Regions from separate parts of the Cellulomonas sp. P4_B5_2 genome, predicted to be linked through region 2. Evidence: predicted binding sites of a transcription regulator. Region 2 holds the regulator's gene; each other region holds the start of a gene.
What was found. The regulator HrcA, encoded in region 2, represses chaperone genes, less so after heat shock. The targets are predictions, from matches to a motif close to TTNGCACTCGNNNNNNNCGAGTGCNAA.
Positions count from the first base shown of each region.

Region 1: AC1DUQ_RS12945 (FmdB family zinc ribbon protein) is a predicted target of HrcA. The motif match lies at 3,384-3,410, and genes of this name have one in related genera.
Region 3: AC1DUQ_RS14390 (Hsp20/alpha crystallin family protein) is a predicted target of HrcA. The motif match lies at 4,043-4,069, and genes of this name have one in related genera.

Region 1 covers NZ_JBFUHU010000166.1:236-5,950, forward strand. The annotation lists partial or broken gene AC1DUQ_RS12920 (hypothetical protein) at 1-645, shown strand, start outside; gene AC1DUQ_RS12925 (hypothetical protein) at 671-931, shown strand; gene AC1DUQ_RS12930 (dienelactone hydrolase family protein) at 1,000-1,578, shown strand; gene mscL (large conductance mechanosensitive channel protein MscL) at 1,630-2,097, opposite strand; gene cpaB (Flp pilus assembly protein CpaB) at 2,204-2,884, opposite strand; gene AC1DUQ_RS12945 (FmdB family zinc ribbon protein) at 3,036-3,344, opposite strand; gene AC1DUQ_RS12950 (penicillin acylase family protein) at 3,501-5,715, shown strand, end outside.
Region 2 covers NZ_JBFUHU010000209.1:1,600-6,259, forward strand. The annotation lists gene AC1DUQ_RS14935 (16S rRNA (uracil(1498)-N(3))-methyltransferase) at 1-755, opposite strand, end outside; gene dnaJ (molecular chaperone DnaJ) at 778-1,905, opposite strand; gene hrcA (heat-inducible transcriptional repressor HrcA) at 1,967-2,989, opposite strand; gene AC1DUQ_RS14950 (DUF3097 domain-containing protein) at 3,116-3,973, shown strand; partial or broken gene AC1DUQ_RS14955 (hypothetical protein) at 4,019-4,660, opposite strand, start outside.
Region 3 covers NZ_JBFUHU010000196.1:1,202-6,731, reverse strand. The annotation lists partial or broken gene AC1DUQ_RS14420 (DUF6325 family protein) at 1-133, shown strand, start outside; gene AC1DUQ_RS14415 (SHOCT domain-containing protein) at 153-446, shown strand; gene AC1DUQ_RS14410 (endonuclease/exonuclease/phosphatase family protein) at 453-1,436, opposite strand; gene AC1DUQ_RS14405 (PPOX class F420-dependent oxidoreductase) at 1,569-2,045, shown strand; gene AC1DUQ_RS14400 (CDGSH iron-sulfur domain-containing protein) at 2,071-2,298, opposite strand; gene AC1DUQ_RS14395 (iron-containing redox enzyme family protein) at 2,295-3,272, opposite strand; gene AC1DUQ_RS14390 (Hsp20/alpha crystallin family protein) at 3,511-3,951, opposite strand; gene AC1DUQ_RS14385 (hypothetical protein) at 4,108-4,629, opposite strand; gene AC1DUQ_RS14380 (hypothetical protein) at 5,039-5,530, shown strand, end outside.

The DNA of each region.
Region 1 (5,715 bases), on a different contig from region 2:
CGCCTCGAGCGCGTGGGCTGGAGCGTCATCCGCGTCTGGTCCGCGGCCGCGTTCATGGACCCGCAGGCCGAGGTGGACCGCATCCGCCGGGCCGTGCACGCGCGCGTCCCCGCCCCGGCCGCGCCGCGCAGCGCACCGCTCCAGCTGGGGCTGCTCGACGAGGCAGACGACGCCGAGGAGCTGCCGACGCCCGAGTCCTCTGCTGCTCGGGCGGCAGCGCGGGCATCCGCCCACCCGGACGAGCCGCGTCCTGCGACGGGCGTGTGGTCCACGGTCCAGGTCATCGAGGCCGCCGACGCGGAGCCTGCCGCTCCCGCTGCGCCTGCTGGGCCTGCTGACAGCGGAGCCGGGACCGTCTCCGAGGTCGCCGACGAGCCAGGTGAGGACTCGCAACCGCCCAGCCGTGCCCGCCAGCTCGCGCTCGCGGTGCCCACACGTCAGCGGCCCGACGTGCGACGCGGTCTGCCGATCGGCGCCTACAGCGACGACCAGCTGGACGAGCTGGTGACGTGGTTGCAGTCCGACGAGCAGGAGCGGACGCGTGAGCAGCTCGCCGCGGCCCTCCGGGACGAGCTGGGCATCACGCGCCGGTCGTACCGGATCGACACCGCGGTGCGCAGCGCGATCACCCGGGCGATGCGCTGACCGACCGGGGTGGGATCATCGGGGCGTGACCGCGTCCGAGAATCCTGCACGTCGCCCACGCCGGGCGGTCCGTCACGCCGGCACGGTCGGCGGCGACGACGCGAACCTCGTGTCCACCCACCCCGCGCCCTCTGACGAGCCGCCCGCCCCGGCACGTCCGCCGGCACCTGCGCCCGAGCCGGTGGTCGCGCGGCGGAGCGTCGACGACTCTGACGTCGGCTGGGGCGACCGCGAGACCGGCTCGAACGACGACCGGCTGAGCCAGGACAAGCCACCGCACTGGTAGCGCGCGCGTGTCGGACCCGTGCGGGAGGATCGCCGAGCCGACCAGATGCACCCACGAAGGAGAAGTCGATGGCCGAGGTCCTGCTGTTCCACCACGCCCAGGGTCTGACGCCCGGCGTCCAGGAGTTCGCGGAGACGCTGCGTGCCGCCGGGCACACCGTGCACGTCCCGGACCTGTTCGACGGCCACGTGTTCGACGACCTCGAGGCGGGGCTCGCGTACGCCGGCGAGGTCGGGTTCGGCACCGTGATGGGCCGCGGCCAGCAGACGGTGGACACGCTGCCCGCCGAGCTGGTCTACGCGGGGTTCTCCCTCGGGGTGCTGCCCGCGCAGATGCTGGCCCAGACGCGCCCCGGAGCTCGGGGGGCGTTGTTCTACCACTCGTGCGTGCCGACGGCGGAGTTCGACAGCCCGTGGCCGGCGGGTGTTCCGGTGCAGATCCACGGGATGGACGCCGACCCGTTCTTCGCGGGCGAGGGGGACATCGACGCGGCTCGCGCGCTGGTGAAGGAGACCGACCAGGCCGAGCTCTTCGTCTATCCCGGCGACCAGCACCTCTTCGCGGACAGCAGCCTGTCCTCGTACGACCCCGCGGCGGCGCAGCTGCTCACCGAGCGCACCCTCGCGTTCCTCGCCGCGCTCCGGTAGGAACGCGCACGCCCCGGGTGATGCTCACCCGGGGCGTTCGCGACGGTCAGCTCAGGCGGTCGGCGGGATCGACGGCGGCGGCGTGGTCGGACGCGTTGCTGCGCCGGTGCCCGCGTCGTTGACGATCGCCGGGGTGAGGTTGCGGGCCAGCAGGTCGCGGATCTCCTGCAGGACCAGGATGTCCTCGGCCGGCGCCTCGGGCTCGGCCTCCTCGCCACGCTTGCGACGTGCGGCCAGGGCGTTCATCGGCACGACGATGAAGAAGTACACGGCGGCGGCCGTGAACAGGAACAGGATGAGCGCCTGCAGGATCAGTCCGAACGAGAAGACCGCGTTGTTGATCTCGAAGGTCCAGACCGCGCTCAGGTCCGTCTGGCCGAGGATGGCCGCGATCAGCGGCCCGATGAACCCGGCCACCAGCGCCGCGACCACCTGGCCGAACGCGGCACCGATCACGACGCCGACGGCCAGCTCGATCGCGTTACCGCGCGAGATGAAGTCCTTGAATCCTTGGAGCATCGTCACGGTTCCCTTCGGTCGGTGGCCGCCTTCTGCAGCCACTGAGGAGAGTCGTCAGTGGGGGTTCTGTCGTGCTCCGTCGGCGGCACGCGCCCGGAGTGCACGATCATGGCACGACGACCGCGGACAGCAAGGCGGAAGCGGCCGCTCCCGCGAGAGCGGGTGCCTCGGTCGGGGAGACGGCGAGCAGGACCGGGACGGAGGCGTCGCCGGAGCCGCCCAGACCCAGCGCACCGCCGGGGCCGTCCTGGCGGGCGACCGGCAGGACGAGCGCCCTCGTCGCCACCACCCCGCCCGGGCCGCCCTCGGGAGTTGCTGCGAGCACGTCCACCCGGACGCCGGGCGACAGGAGCCCCGCGACCGCAGGGTCGGCGAACCTGACCGTCGCCACCACGGTGCCGGGCGGTCCGCGCACCTCGTCGTCGGCCAGCAGACCGGAGAGCACGGGGACACCGACCGCGAGCGGGACGGCGGCGGCGGAGCCGACCACGTCCGCAGGGTCCGCAACCGCTCCGTCGGGGGCGACGGACCGGGGGAACCGGCTGACGCGGACGTCGGCGCTGGTCAGCGTGGTCCCGGCCGGGATCTCTCGCGCCGCGACGACCACCGCGGACGTCGGTGGGTCCGGCGGGCGCAGTGACTGCGCCGTGCAGGCGGCGGCGACGCCCAGGAGAGCCGCGGCGACCGCGAACCGGGCTCGCCACAGGGCGGACCGCAACGTCACCTGCCACGGGCGGCGACGGTGGGGGAGCGGCGGCGGGCGACCGGCGAGCAGGTGGGGGTGCATGACGGCCGACGGTAGAGCGGCCGCGGGCGCGGAAGGCTCAGCACGGCGACGGTGTGGAGAGCGCCAGCGAGCCCGGGGCTGCGGGCGGCTCGACAGACGAGATCGGCGCCCCCACCCGCAGGTGACGGCGCCGAGGCTCAGGAGGAGTCGGTCAGGCGGAGGCGGCGGGCTTCGCTGCCGGCGCGGGCGTCGAGGACGTCGAGGAGTCCGACGACGAGGACGACGCCGCCGCGGCGGGGCTCGGCGTGCTCGCGGCCGGGCTCAGGGCCGACGACTTCGCACCGGCGCGCGCGTCGTTGCGGTAGAAGCCGGAGCCCTTGAACACGACACCGACCGAGGAGAACACCTTGCGCAGGCGTCCGTCGCACTCGGGGCAGACGCTCAGCGAGTCGTCGCTGAACGACTGCACCGTCTCGAAGGCATGACCGCATGCCGTGCAGGCGTAGGCGTAGGTGGGCACTGAAGTTCTCCTGGCAGCTCATCGAGCGGGTCTGACGGTCTGGCACTCGCGTCGTCCGAGTGCCAATCGTAACCGCTGCGCCGCTCGGGACATTCCGACCGTCCGCGCCGGGCGCCACGCCAGCCGGACCGGTGGCGGCGAAGTACCCTCCGAAGCGTGTCTCGTCGTCGCCTCCTCCGTGTCTCCCTGGTCACCGTCGCCGCGGTGGTCGTCGTCGCGCTCGTCGCCGTCATGGTGACCGCCGTGATCGTGGTGCGGCGCCCGCTCCCGGAGGTCTCCGGCGAGAAGGAGCTCACGGGCCTCGACGCGGACGTCACGGTGACCCGCGACGACCGCGGCGTCCCGACGATCACGGCGACGACCTCGCGGGACCTCTTCCGCGCCCAGGGCTACGTCGCCGCGCAGGACCGCTTCTTCGAGATGGACTACCGCCGGCACGTGACCTCCGGCCGGCTGTCGGAGCTGGTGGGGGAGAACGAGGACGCGCTCGCGGCCGACAAGGTGATCCGGACCTTCGGCTGGCGCCGCGTGGCCCAGCAGGAGTGGGACCTCCTCCAGCCCGCCACGCGTGACGCCCTGCAGGCCTACGCCGACGGGGTCAACGACTACCTCGCCGACCGCGACCCCGGCGCTGTTGCCGTCGAGTACAGCGTCCTCGGCCTGCAGGTGGACGTCCCGGCGCCGGAGGAGTGGGACCCGATCGACTCGCTCGCGTGGCTCAAGGCGATGGCCTGGGACCTGCGGGGCAACTACGACGCCGAGCTGGAGCGCGCGGCCTCGTACTCGACCATCGGTGACGTGGCCCGCGTCGACGAGCTCTTCCCCACCTACCCGCAGGACCTCAACCTGCCGATCCTCACCGCAGCGGACCTGCCCGTCACCGCGGTGGAGCAGGCGGCGTCCAGGACCACCACGCTCGACCTCGACAGCGCGGACCTCCAGGACGCGATGGCGTCGGCGTCCGCGGCGCTCGCGGCGGTGCCGCACCTCATGGGCGACGGCGAGGGCGTGGGCTCGAACTCGTGGGTGGTCTCGGGCGCCCTCACCGAGTCGGGCAAGCCCCTGCTGGCCAACGACCCGCACCTCGGCATCTCGGCGCCGGGCATCTGGGAGCAGATCGGCCTGCGGTGCGACGACGTCTCCGCCGCGTGCCCGTACGACGTCTCCGGGTTCGCGTTCGCCGGCATGCCGGGCGTGGTCATCGGGCACAACGCCTCGCTCGCGTGGGGTCTGACCAACCTGGGCGCCGACGTCACCGACTTCGTCCTCGAGCGGGTCGACGAGGACACGACCCGGCTCGACGGCGCGTCGGCACCGATCGCGGAGCGCACCGAGGTCATCAAGGTCAACGGCGGCGAGGACGTGCGGCTGACCGTGCGGGAGTCCGTGCACGGCCCGCTGGTGTCCGACGTGCTGGACCTCGTGGGCGTCGGCACCGCCCCCGTGCCCGAGGGTGCTCCCGGCCGGACCTTCGAGGTCGCGCTCGCGTGGACCGCCCTGCAGCCGGGCCGGACCATGGACGCCGTGCTGGCGATCAACGTCGCGCGGTCCGCCGCCGACATCCAGGCGGCCGCCGCGCTGTTCGACGTGCCCTCGCAGAACATCGTCTTCGCGACGACGGACGGCCACATCGGCTACCAGGCACCCGGGCGGATCCCCGTCCGCGCGAACGTCTCCGACGGCCCGGTCCCGTCCGACGGCACGTGGCCGCGGCCGGGCTGGGACAGCCGGTACGACTGGCAGGGCTTCGTCGACGCGGCCGCCATGCCGCGCGCGCTCGACCCGGTCGAGGGGTTCATCGTGACGGCCAACCAGGCGGTCACCCCCGCCGGTGTGGGCCCGTTCCTCACGGACGACTGGGACTACGGCTACCGCGCGCAGCGGATCCGCACCCTGCTCACGGCGGCGACCACCGACGACAAGGTCGACGTGGCGGACATGGGCAGGATCCAGAGTGACGAGCACAGCCCGTTCGCGGACGTGCTGGTCCCGGTCCTGCTCACCCTCGACATCGACGACTCGTTCTACGACGACGGCCAGGAGCTGCTCCGCACGTGGGACCGGGTGCAGTCGTCCGACTCGGCCGCGGCGGCCTACTTCGCGGCCGTGTGGGTCGACGTGCTCTCGTCCGCGTTCGCAGACGACCTGCCGGACGGCTACGGCCCGAACGGGGGGTCGCGCTGGCTGGAGGTGGTCCGGCGCCTGCTCGAGGAGCCGGCGTCACCGTGGTGGGACGACAAGACGACGGCAGGTGTCGTCGAGGGCCGCGACGAGGTGCTGACCCGCGCGATGGTCGAGGCGCGTCGTCAGCTCACCGCGCAGCTGGGCCGCGACGCGTCCGACTGGCGGTGGGGCCTGGTGCACACCGCAG
Region 2 (4,660 bases):
CTCCAGCGACCCAGTCGTTCGGCCAGCAGCGCGAGCGCGACCGGGCCGGCCGTCGAGGTGCGCAGCACGTGCGGCCCCAGCCGCACGGCGCGTGCTCCGGCGTCGACCAGGCGGCCGAGCTCTCCGTCGCCGATGCCGCCCTCGGGGCCGACCACGACCAGGCACTCGCCCGCGTCGGGCAGCGTCGTCGCGGCGATCGGCTCCGTCGCCTCCTCGTGCAGCACGAGCACCACCCCGCCGGCCGCGACCGCAGCACGCACCCGCTCGACCAGCCCCCGCCCGTCGAGCGCGGCCTCCACCGCGGGCACCCACGCCCGTCGCGACTGCTTCGCGGCGGCCCTGACGGTGCCCAGCCACCGGGCCCGGCTCTTCGCCGCACGCTCGCCGCGCCAGACGACGATCGACCGCTCCGCCTGCCACGGCACCACGACGTCCACACCGACCTCGGTGGCCGCCTCGATGGCCATCTCGTCGCGGTCCCCCTTGGCGAGGGCCTGCACGAGCACCAGCGCCACGGCGGGTGCCGGCTCGACGACGCGCTGCTGCACGTGCACGAGCACGCCCTCGGAAGTCACCTCGCCGACCACCCCGACGAGCCGGACGCCGGAACCGTCCACCACGTCGACCCGCTCCCCCGGGCTGCGGCGCTGCACGACCCCGGCGTGGCGGCCCTCGGTGCCATCGAGCAGGTACGTCGCGCCGTCGGTCACGGCGTCGAGCGAGCCGGGCTCGGCCAGGAACACGGGCGCGCTCATGACGCGGCCGTCGCCGTCACGCTCACCGACCGGAGAGCTTGTCGCGCAGCTTGGCGAACACGCCGGAGCTCGACGCCGCGAGCCGCGCCTCCGGACGCTCCTCGCCGCGCAGGGTCGCGAGCCGGCGCAGCAGCTCCGCCTGCTCGTCGTCCATGGCGGTCGGCACGTGCACCTCGACATGGACGTGCAGGTCACCGCGACCGGGGGCGTGCAGGTGACCGACGCCGAGACCCTTGAGCGAGACGATCTGGGACGGCTGCGTGCCGGGACGCAGGTCGACCTCCTGCGGACCGTCCAGCGTGTCCAAGGTGAGCACGGTGCCCAGGGCGGCCGCGGTCATCGGCACCTCGAGCGTGGCGTGCAGGTCGTCGCCGCGCCGCACGAACGTGTCGTGCTTGCGCTCGCGCACCTCGAGGTAGACGTCTCCGGCCGGACCGCCGGCCGGACCGACCTMGCCCTGGCCGGTGAGCTTGATCCGCGTGCCGGTGTCCACGCCGGCGGGCACGTCCACGGCCAGCGTGCGGCGCGAGCGGACCCGGCCCTCGCCGGAGCACTCGGTGCACGGCTCGGGGATGACGGTGCCGAAGCCGTGGCACGCGGCGCAGGGCTGCGTGGTCATGACCTGGCCGAGGAACGAGCGTGCGACGCGCTGCACCGACCCGCGGCCGCCGCAGACCTCGCAGGTGCGCGGCGACGTGCCCGGACGGCAGCACGACCCGCTGCAGGTCGGGCAGATCACCGCGGTGTCCACCGGGACCTCGCGGTGCACGCCGAACGTGACCTCGGCGAGGTCCAGGTCGAGCCGCACGAGGGCGTCCTGACCCCGGCGGGCCCGCGGGATCGGGCCGCGCTGCGCCGCCGCGCCCGTGGCGGCACCGAAGAACGTCTCGAAGATGTCCTGGAAGCCGAAGCCGCCACCCATGCCGCCGCCGGGGGACGACGGGTCCCCGCCCAGGTCGTAGGCGCGACGCTTCTCGGGGTTGCCGAGGACGTCGTACGCGCGGGAGACGTCCTTGAACGTGTCCTCGGAGCCGGCGTCCGCCCCCGCGACGTCGGGGTGGTGCTCGCGGGCGAGCTTGCGGTACGCCTTCTTGATCTGCTCCGGCGTCGCGTCGCGCGGCACGCCGAGGATCTCGTAGTAGTCGGTCACAGGAGGGTCTGCTCGCTTCCAGGTGTCTCTGGGCAGGTGTCAGGACAGGTTGTCGGGGGCGTCATTGCGCGAGGATGCGCGTCAGGTACCGGGCCACCGCGCGGACCGCGGACATGGTGCCGGGGTAGTCCATCCGGAGCGGGCCGATCGAGCCGATGCGCGCCACCGAGCCACCACCCTCGTCGCCGTAGCCGGTGGTCACGAAGCTCGTCTCGAACAGCCCGTCGTGCTGGGTCTCGCGGCCGATGCGCACCGCGACCGTCGCATGGTCCTCGGCCATCTCGGACAGCAGCCGCAGGAGCACCACCTGCTCCTCGAGCGCCTCGAGCACCGGGCCGATCGCGCGCACGTCGGTGCTGCCGACGCGCGCGAGGTTGGCGGTGCCGGCCAGCACCACGCGCTCCTCGGACTCCTGCGCCAGCGTCTCCTCGAGCACCGCGACGACCGCGTTGACGAGCGCCTGGTCCGCGGGCGCGAACGCGTCGGTCAGCTCGCCCAGCGCCACCGGCAGCTCGGACAGCCGACGCCCGGCCGCGCTCACGTTCAGGCGCGACCGCAGCCGCGCCACCACCGCCTCGTCGAGGTCCGTGACCAGCTCCAGCGTCCGCTGCTCGACGCGGCCCGTGTCGGTGATGAGCACGACGAGCAGGTGGCGCGAGCCGACGGGGACGAGCTCCACGTGCCGCAGCGCCGAGCGCCGCAGGGACGGGTACTGCACCACGGCGACCTGGTGCGTCAGCTGCGCGATGAGCCGCACGGCCCGGTCGACGACGTCGTCGAGGTCCTGCGCGTTCTCCAGGAACGTGCCGATGGCACGGCGCTCCGGGCTGGACAGCGGCTTCACCGTCGAGAGCTGGTCGACGAACAGCCGGTAGCCCTTGTCCGTCGGCACCCGGCCGGCCGACGTGTGCGGCTGGGCGATGTACCCGCCCTCCTCGAGGGCGGCCATGTCGTTGCGGATGGTCGCGGGCGAGACGCCGAGCGAGTGCCGCTCGACGAGCGCGCGCGAGCCCACAGGCTCCTTGGTGGCGACGTAGTCCTCGACGATCGCGCGCAGCACGTCCAGCCGCCGGTCCTCGCTCATGTCGCCTCCTCCGTCGTCACCACGGGGTAGCACTCCCCGCACAGGAGTGCCAATGCTACGCCGGGGGCGGGAGACTCACGGGGCGGCGTCCGGTGAGGGCGTGACCGAGACCCCTAGGCTGCCCGGGTGAACGACGACCGCTACGGCTCGGACGTGCTCGGGGGCTCCGGCTCGACGCACCACCGACCCACCCGCACCAGCCGCCCGCAGCCCGCCGAGACCGGCCTCGTCGTCGAGGAGGTCACCACCGGGTGGGTCGGCGCCGTCGTCCGGGTGGAGAAGTCGGGCGGCCAGCACGTCGTCGTCCTCGAGGACCGGCGCGGCCGCACCCGCACCTTCCCGCTGGGTCGCGGCTTCTGGCTCGACGGCGAGCCCGTGGCGCTCACCGCCCCCGTGCGCGCCCCGGCACCTGCGAAGCCCACCCGGACGGCCTCGGGGTCCGTCGCCGTGCACGACGCCCGCGCTCGCGTGGCCCGCGGCAGCAGGATCTGGGTCGAGGGCAAGCACGACGCCGAGCTGGTGGAGAAGGTCTGGGGCGACGACCTGCGGCTCGAGGGCGTGGTGGTCGAGCTGCTCGACGGCGTCGACAACCTCGCCGACGCCCTGCGTGACTTCTCCCCCGGCCCCGGTCGCCGCGTGGGGGTGCTGGTGGACCACCTGGTGTCCGGGTCGAAGGAGAGCCGGATCGCCGCCGACGCCGTCCGCGGTCACCCCGCGGGTTCCGTCCTCGTGCTCGGGCACCCGTACGTCGACGTGTGGCAGGCCGTCCGACCCGAGCGCATCGGGCTGTCCGCGTGGCCAGTCATCGAGCGCGGCACCGAGTGGAAGCACGGGATCCTGCGCGAGCTCGGCTGGCCCGCGGACGAGCAGGCGGACGTCGCCCGGGCGTGGCAGCGGATCCTGCGGTCGGTGCGCAGCTACGCCGACCTGGAGCCGAGCCTGCTGGGCCGCGTCGAGGAGCTCATCGACTTCGTCACGGCATGACGGTGCCCGGCCGACCAGGGGTCGACCGGGCACCCGTGCAGACGATCAGGCCGCGATCGGGTCCCCGAGCAGGCGCTTGAACAGGAACGCCGTCGCGAGCAGCACGACCGGCACGGCGACCAGCAGGCCGACGCCGCAGAGGATCGCACCGCCGATGAAGATCGCGATGCTGAGCAGGTAGAACAGGATCGTCGTCGACAGGTTCGCCGTGACGAGCTGGTAGCTGGCCTTCATGGCGTCGATCGGCGCCAGGCGCTTGTCGATGACGAACCAGAAGGTGAACAGCAGCAGGAAGTTCACCGCGAGCGCGATCAGCCCGCCGAAGAACGGGACGACGTTGAGCACCGCGTTCACCACAGCGAGGATCAGCGCGGTGAGGATGACCGGCCCCGGCTCGACGATCCTGAAGAAGTCGCCGAAGCTCAGCTGCCGACCCTCGGTGACGTCGAGCGCCGCCCGGATGAACGCCGCCTGGATGAGGTAGCCGGCGATCGCGGCCACGGCGGAGAACACGAACGTCCCCAGCGAGAACCCGAGCGAGATGCCCGCGGACATGTCGCCGTCCGGGTAGAAGAGCGCCCCGAAGCCACCGAAGATGGCGCCGACGATGGACAGCAGGATGATCGCGGCGACGAACCACACCAGCGCGGCGAGGATGAACAGGCCGCCCTGCTGCGTGAACTTCTT
Region 3 (5,530 bases), on a different contig from region 2:
CGTCTACGAGAACGTCTGGGCCGCACCGTTCGCGGTCGCCCTCCGTCGCGCCGGCGGTCAGCTGGTCGCCGGCGGACGCATCCCGGTGCAGGCGATCATCGCCTCCCTGGACGCCAGCGAACCCGTCGCCTGAACTCGCCGAGGAGCACACCATGCCCGGACTGATCCGAGGTGTCGCACGCACCGCCGCCATCGCGGGGACGGCCACGGCCGTCTCGAACCGGGTGTCCCGCCGCCAGGCCGGACGCTGGGCCGCCCAGGCGGAGCCGGAGCCGCAGTACGCAGCCCCTCCGCCGGCTCCTGCCTATGCACCGCCCCCGGCCGCCGAGGCACCCGACATGGACGAGAAGCTCGCCCAGCTCGCGCAGCTGGGCGCGCTGCGGGACTCGGGCGTGCTCAGCGACACGGAGTTCGAGGTGCAGAAGAACCGCATCCTCACCAGCTGACACCGCCTAGACGAACTGGAACGTGCCCACCACCGGCGCGTGGTCGGACTCCGGGTACTTGCGGTCCACCGCGAAGGCAGCGGACTCGTCGTGCAGCAGCTCGTTGTGGATCTCCGAGCCGCGGTAGCGGGCCAGGAGGTTCCGGGTGACCAGCATGTGGTCGAGCATCTGCCCCCGACCCTGGTGGTAGAGCGTGAAGCGGGCGGGCTCGGGCACGGTCTGCTCGATGGGGACGAGCACGCGCGAGACGAGCGCAGGGTTGCCGGTGTTCTCCACGTCACCCCGGACGGCCGTGACGGAGACCTCGTCGGGCTCCGCGTTGAAGTCACCGGCGACGACGATCTGCGCGTCCGGGTCGACGTCGAGGATCCGGTCGACCAGGCGGCGCGTCTCGAGCGCCTGGGCCATCCGCTTCATCGAGGACACGAAGCTGCCCTCCGCCCACCCGTCTGCGGTGCGCCAGGTGAAGTTGTCGATGCGTTGGCCCGGGATGTCGGTCGGGATCTTGGACTTCCAGTGCACGTTGACCACGTGCAGGGTCGATCCGTCCGGCACCGTGATCTCGACGTGCAGGATCGGGCGCTCGACGCCGATCTCGACGGCTGACGCGTCGGGAGGGACCGCGCTCAGGCGGCGGTAGGTCACGGGTGCGACGAGGTCGTTGCGCAGCTGCTCGGCCCCGGTGACAGGCAGGTGCGTGACGACGACGAGGTTGCGCTCGTTGTAGACGGCGTCGCTCAGCGGTCTCGTGCTCGTCATCGTCGCCCCCTGCAGCGGGGTGCCGTGGAGGAGCTCTGCCAGCGCCAGCAGTGCGCGGGGTTGTCCCGGACGTTCCTGACCATGGACCTCCTGGAGGCACAGGATGTCGGCCCGCAGCCGCAGGATCTGGGGGCGCATCAGGGCGATCCGCTCGGCCAGGGTGGGGAGCTCACCCGGCGCGGTCTCGTCCAGGTTCTCCAGGTTGAACGTGGCGACTCGCAGCTCGACCATCGCAGCCCCCCGGCGCGTGCGGCGGCGCAGCCGGTGCCACGCCGCACCACTGCCAGGATCCTCCCGCCATGACGGCACGGGAAGGCCTCCGCAGGGCGAACGCAGACAGAGCGCCGGCCGTAGCGTGGGGCCATGCCCCGACCCGTCGCCACCACCCGCACCGTCGACCTGACCGGACTGCTCGACTTCGTCCGCGACCGGCACAGCTTCATCCTCGTGACCACGCGCACCGACGGACGGCCCCAGGTCTCCCCGGTCTCAGGCGGGGTAGACGACCACGGCCGCCTCGTCATCTCCACCTACCCCGGACGAGCGAAGTCGGTCAACGCGGAGCGGGACCCGGCGGTGAGCGTGTGCGTGCTGTCCGACGACTTCGGCGGGGCCTGGGTCCAGGTGGACGGCGACGCCGAGGTGCTGCACATGCCGGAGGCCGAGGACGCCCTCGTGGACTACTACCGCTGCATCGCCGGCGAGCATCCCGACTGGGACGAGTACCGCGCCGCGATGCGGGTCCAGGGCAAGTCGCTGATCCGGATCACCCCGACCCGGTGGGGTCCGGTCGCCACCGGAGGGTTCCCCGCCGACGTCGCCGCCCGCCTGGACGGCTGACAGCGCTGCTCGTGGCTGGTGTCGGTCAGGGTGCGGTGAAGCCGATGGCCTTGTGCGTCCCGTCGCAGTACGGCTTGATCGCGGACGCGCCGCAGCGGCAGAGGGCCACGGTCGAGCGACGGCGCGGGATCGGCTGCCCGCTGTCGTCGGTGATCATCACGTCGCCCCGGACGAGGATCGGGCCGTCCGGGCACGCCACGATCGACGGCGTCCGGGTCGGTCGGCGGTCCACGGGGCGGTCGGAGGTGGTCATGCGGTCCGCAGCGAGGAGACGCCGGCCTCCCAGGCGGACAGGAGGTGCTGCCCGACCACCTCGTCCAGGTACAGGCACGTCGCGGCGCCGAACAGGACGTCGTGCAGCAGCTCCGGCTCCTGCTGGACCAGGGCACCCGCCAGGTCGCGCCCGGCGATCTGCTCGTGCACGGCGTCCGCCTCGACGTGCTCGTCGAAGTACTCCGTCGTGCTCTGGTCGAACCCGTGGCGGCGGAACCCGTCGCCGTAGAGCCGGTTCGGCAACGACGACGTCATCTCGAAGGCGGCGAGGTGTCCGGCGGTCGCACCGCGCCACCGCCGGTGCAGCCCGAACAGGGACATGACGTTGACGCCGGCCAGGGTGACCGCGGGGATCTGCTCGACGTAGGCGCCGTACTCCGGGTCCAGCGCGGCGCCCCGCATGGTCCGCGCGAACAGCTCGCAGTGCATCCGCTCGGGGTCGCCGCCTCCGTACTCGTCGGCCTGGATCTCCACCAGTGCGGCCTTGGGTCGTCCGACGAGGCGCGGGATCGCCCACGTGTGGGGGTCCGCCTCCTTCAGCTGGTAGATCGACCGCTGCACCAGGAGCTCGCGGAGCTGCTCCTGCGTCGCCCGCTTGGCCACGTACCGCGCGACGCTGGGACCGGGGCTCGGCGCCGTCAGGGCGAACAACGCCTCGGCGACCGCCGCCCGTTCGGGCGCGACCTCCTCAGGGACCTGGACCCGCTCGGACAGGTGCCGCTCGACCGCGGACTCGATCAGGCGCCGCGCACCCAGCACCTCCGGCGACCACTCCCAGTCGTCGTCGACGCCCTCGAAGCCGCGGTAGAAGAGCTCGTACATGACGTAGAGCGTCAGCTGCACGTCCTCGTCCGAGAGCAGGTCGGCGGAACGCTCGAGCACCCGCCGGGTCAGTGGCGCCAGCTCTCCGACGCCCGTTCCCCCGTCGAGCGGAGTGCTCAGGACCTCCGTCACGGCACGACTCAGTGGCCCCCGCGGGCTGGGTAGTTTCACGGCCGGTCCTTCTCGACGCCGGCGTCCCTCCAGCCCGACCCTGGAGCGGGGGGCGCCTGCGAACAGCCTCACATGTGTCGCGGCTGCCGCAACCGGGAACACGGGGCGGTGGCGGGGGCGCGGGCCTCGGCTCGCCCGCACAAGGCGTGCACTCGTCGCCCGGTGTTGCTCTCGCAGCCGAGCGCCCCCGCCACGACCCTCACGCGATCGCGTCGCTCCCGGACGTGATCGCTGCGGTGTCACCCGCGTGCTGCACCTCGATGCGCCGCGGCTTGGCATCCTCCGCGACGGGGATCGTCAGGGTCAGCACACCGTCGGCATACGTCGCCGAGATGGCGTCCAGCGCGAGGCCCCGGCTCACGGTGAGCTGTCGGGCGTAGGTGCCGACGGGGCGTTCCTTGGCCAGCCACTGCACGTCCTGCTCGGCGCGCGCCGTGCGCTGCGCCCGGATCGTCAGGGTGCGGTCCTCCACGTTCACGTCGATCGTTCCCGGGTCCGCGCCCGGCAGGTCCACGTGGAGCACGTAGTGGTCGCCCGAGCGGTACAGATCCATCGGCATGGTCGCCGACGCCCGTTCGGCAGTCAGCACCTGGGCAAACAGGCGGTCGAACTCCTGGAACGGGTCGAATCGCGTAGCCATGACCCCACCTCCTCTGCGTCGAGGGCACCGGACCGTCCGGGCCCCGAGTGTCGGCCGACCCCGCAGGGCCGGACTGGCTACACCAGCAGACTTAGCACTCTCGCCGCGAGAGTGCCAGTGGTGAGAACGGGCGTTCGCGCGCGGCGAACGCCCGCGTCAGGTCTCGCTCACGTCGCGCGCGCCGGCCGCGACACGGTCCCGTGCCACCGTCGCGAGCCGCTCCAACAGCTCGACCTGGGCGAGCCCGCGCCGGTCGAGCTCCTCGAACCGCTCGCGCTCCAGACCGAGCGCGCTGCTCCAGGACGCGAGCGACTCCCAGAGGCCGCGCTTCGCGTTGACACCGCCCCGCAGCAGCTCGAGCTCGAGCAGTGCGGACAGGGGTGACGCCGAGGTGAGCCGTCCGTTGGGCTTGAGGCGGCCGAGCCGCTCTCCGGCCGCGGCACCCACGGGCTTCCAGCGGCTCAGCCGCACCCCGAGACCCTCCGCGAGATCGAGCAGGGTCGCGCGCTCTCGCGTCAGCTCCTCCGCGAAGCCGCCGATCGGGTGGCCCAGCGGTGTGCCGTCATACGCGCGCGCCATCCGTCGCGACCTCGCGATCGCACCCGTCGCACCGGCGACGTGGTCGGAGAGGTAGATCCTCAGCAGTCGTCGGTCGACGTCGACCCCGTGCGAAGCCATCGGTCCTCCTCGAGGTGCGCGCGCTGGGACGGCGATCGGTCCCGACCGTACCCGCGCGACCACCGCTCGCAACCGGCGGCGACTTGCGCAGCGGAACCAGCAGGAACAGGACGGCTCGGGTGGCGAGCGCGGAACGACGGGCCTACCGTCCGATGAGTCGGATCGACATCGTCACCGGCACACCGTCACCCGGGACAAGAAGCGTCTCCGGGGCAGGGCACGGGCTCTGGGCACAGGAGCGCAGGCCCGCGCACACGCCTGATCGCGTTCTCTGAAGCGATCGGCCTGGACCCGTGCGGACGGTCGCGCGGCAGAAAGTCCGCGCCCACCCAACCCCTCTCGGATCGGTTGCGCCCGGCCACGTCGGCCGGGCTGTCGGCCGTCCGACMACTCGAGATGAGACCGCACCATGACTGACGACTACACCAGCAGCTATCCCCTCCCGGAGAACGGGAGCACCGCGGACACCGCCAGGGAGCAGGCCAGCACCCTCAAGGCGAAGGCCGCGGATGCCGGCGGGCACCTGCTCGACGACGCGAAGGGCGAGGCCGCGGCGGTCACCCACGAGGCCCGGCGACAGCTGGGCGACCTCTGGTCGCAGGCCCGCACCGAGGTGACCGGACAGGCCGCCACCCAGCAGTCCCGGCTCGCCGGCGGACTGACCTCCGTGGGCGGTCAGCTGTCACAGATGGCGTCCGCCCCGGCCGAGCAGAACCTCGCCACCGACCTCGTTCGCGAGGTGGGCGACAAGGTGGACGCCCTGGGCCGCTGGCTCGAGGGCCACGGGCCGGACGAGGTGCTCGACGAGGTCCGCAGCTTCGCCCGGCGCCGCCCGGGCACGTTCCTCGTCATCGCCGCCGGTGCAGGTGTCGTCCTCGGCCGGCTCACCCGTGGACTCAAG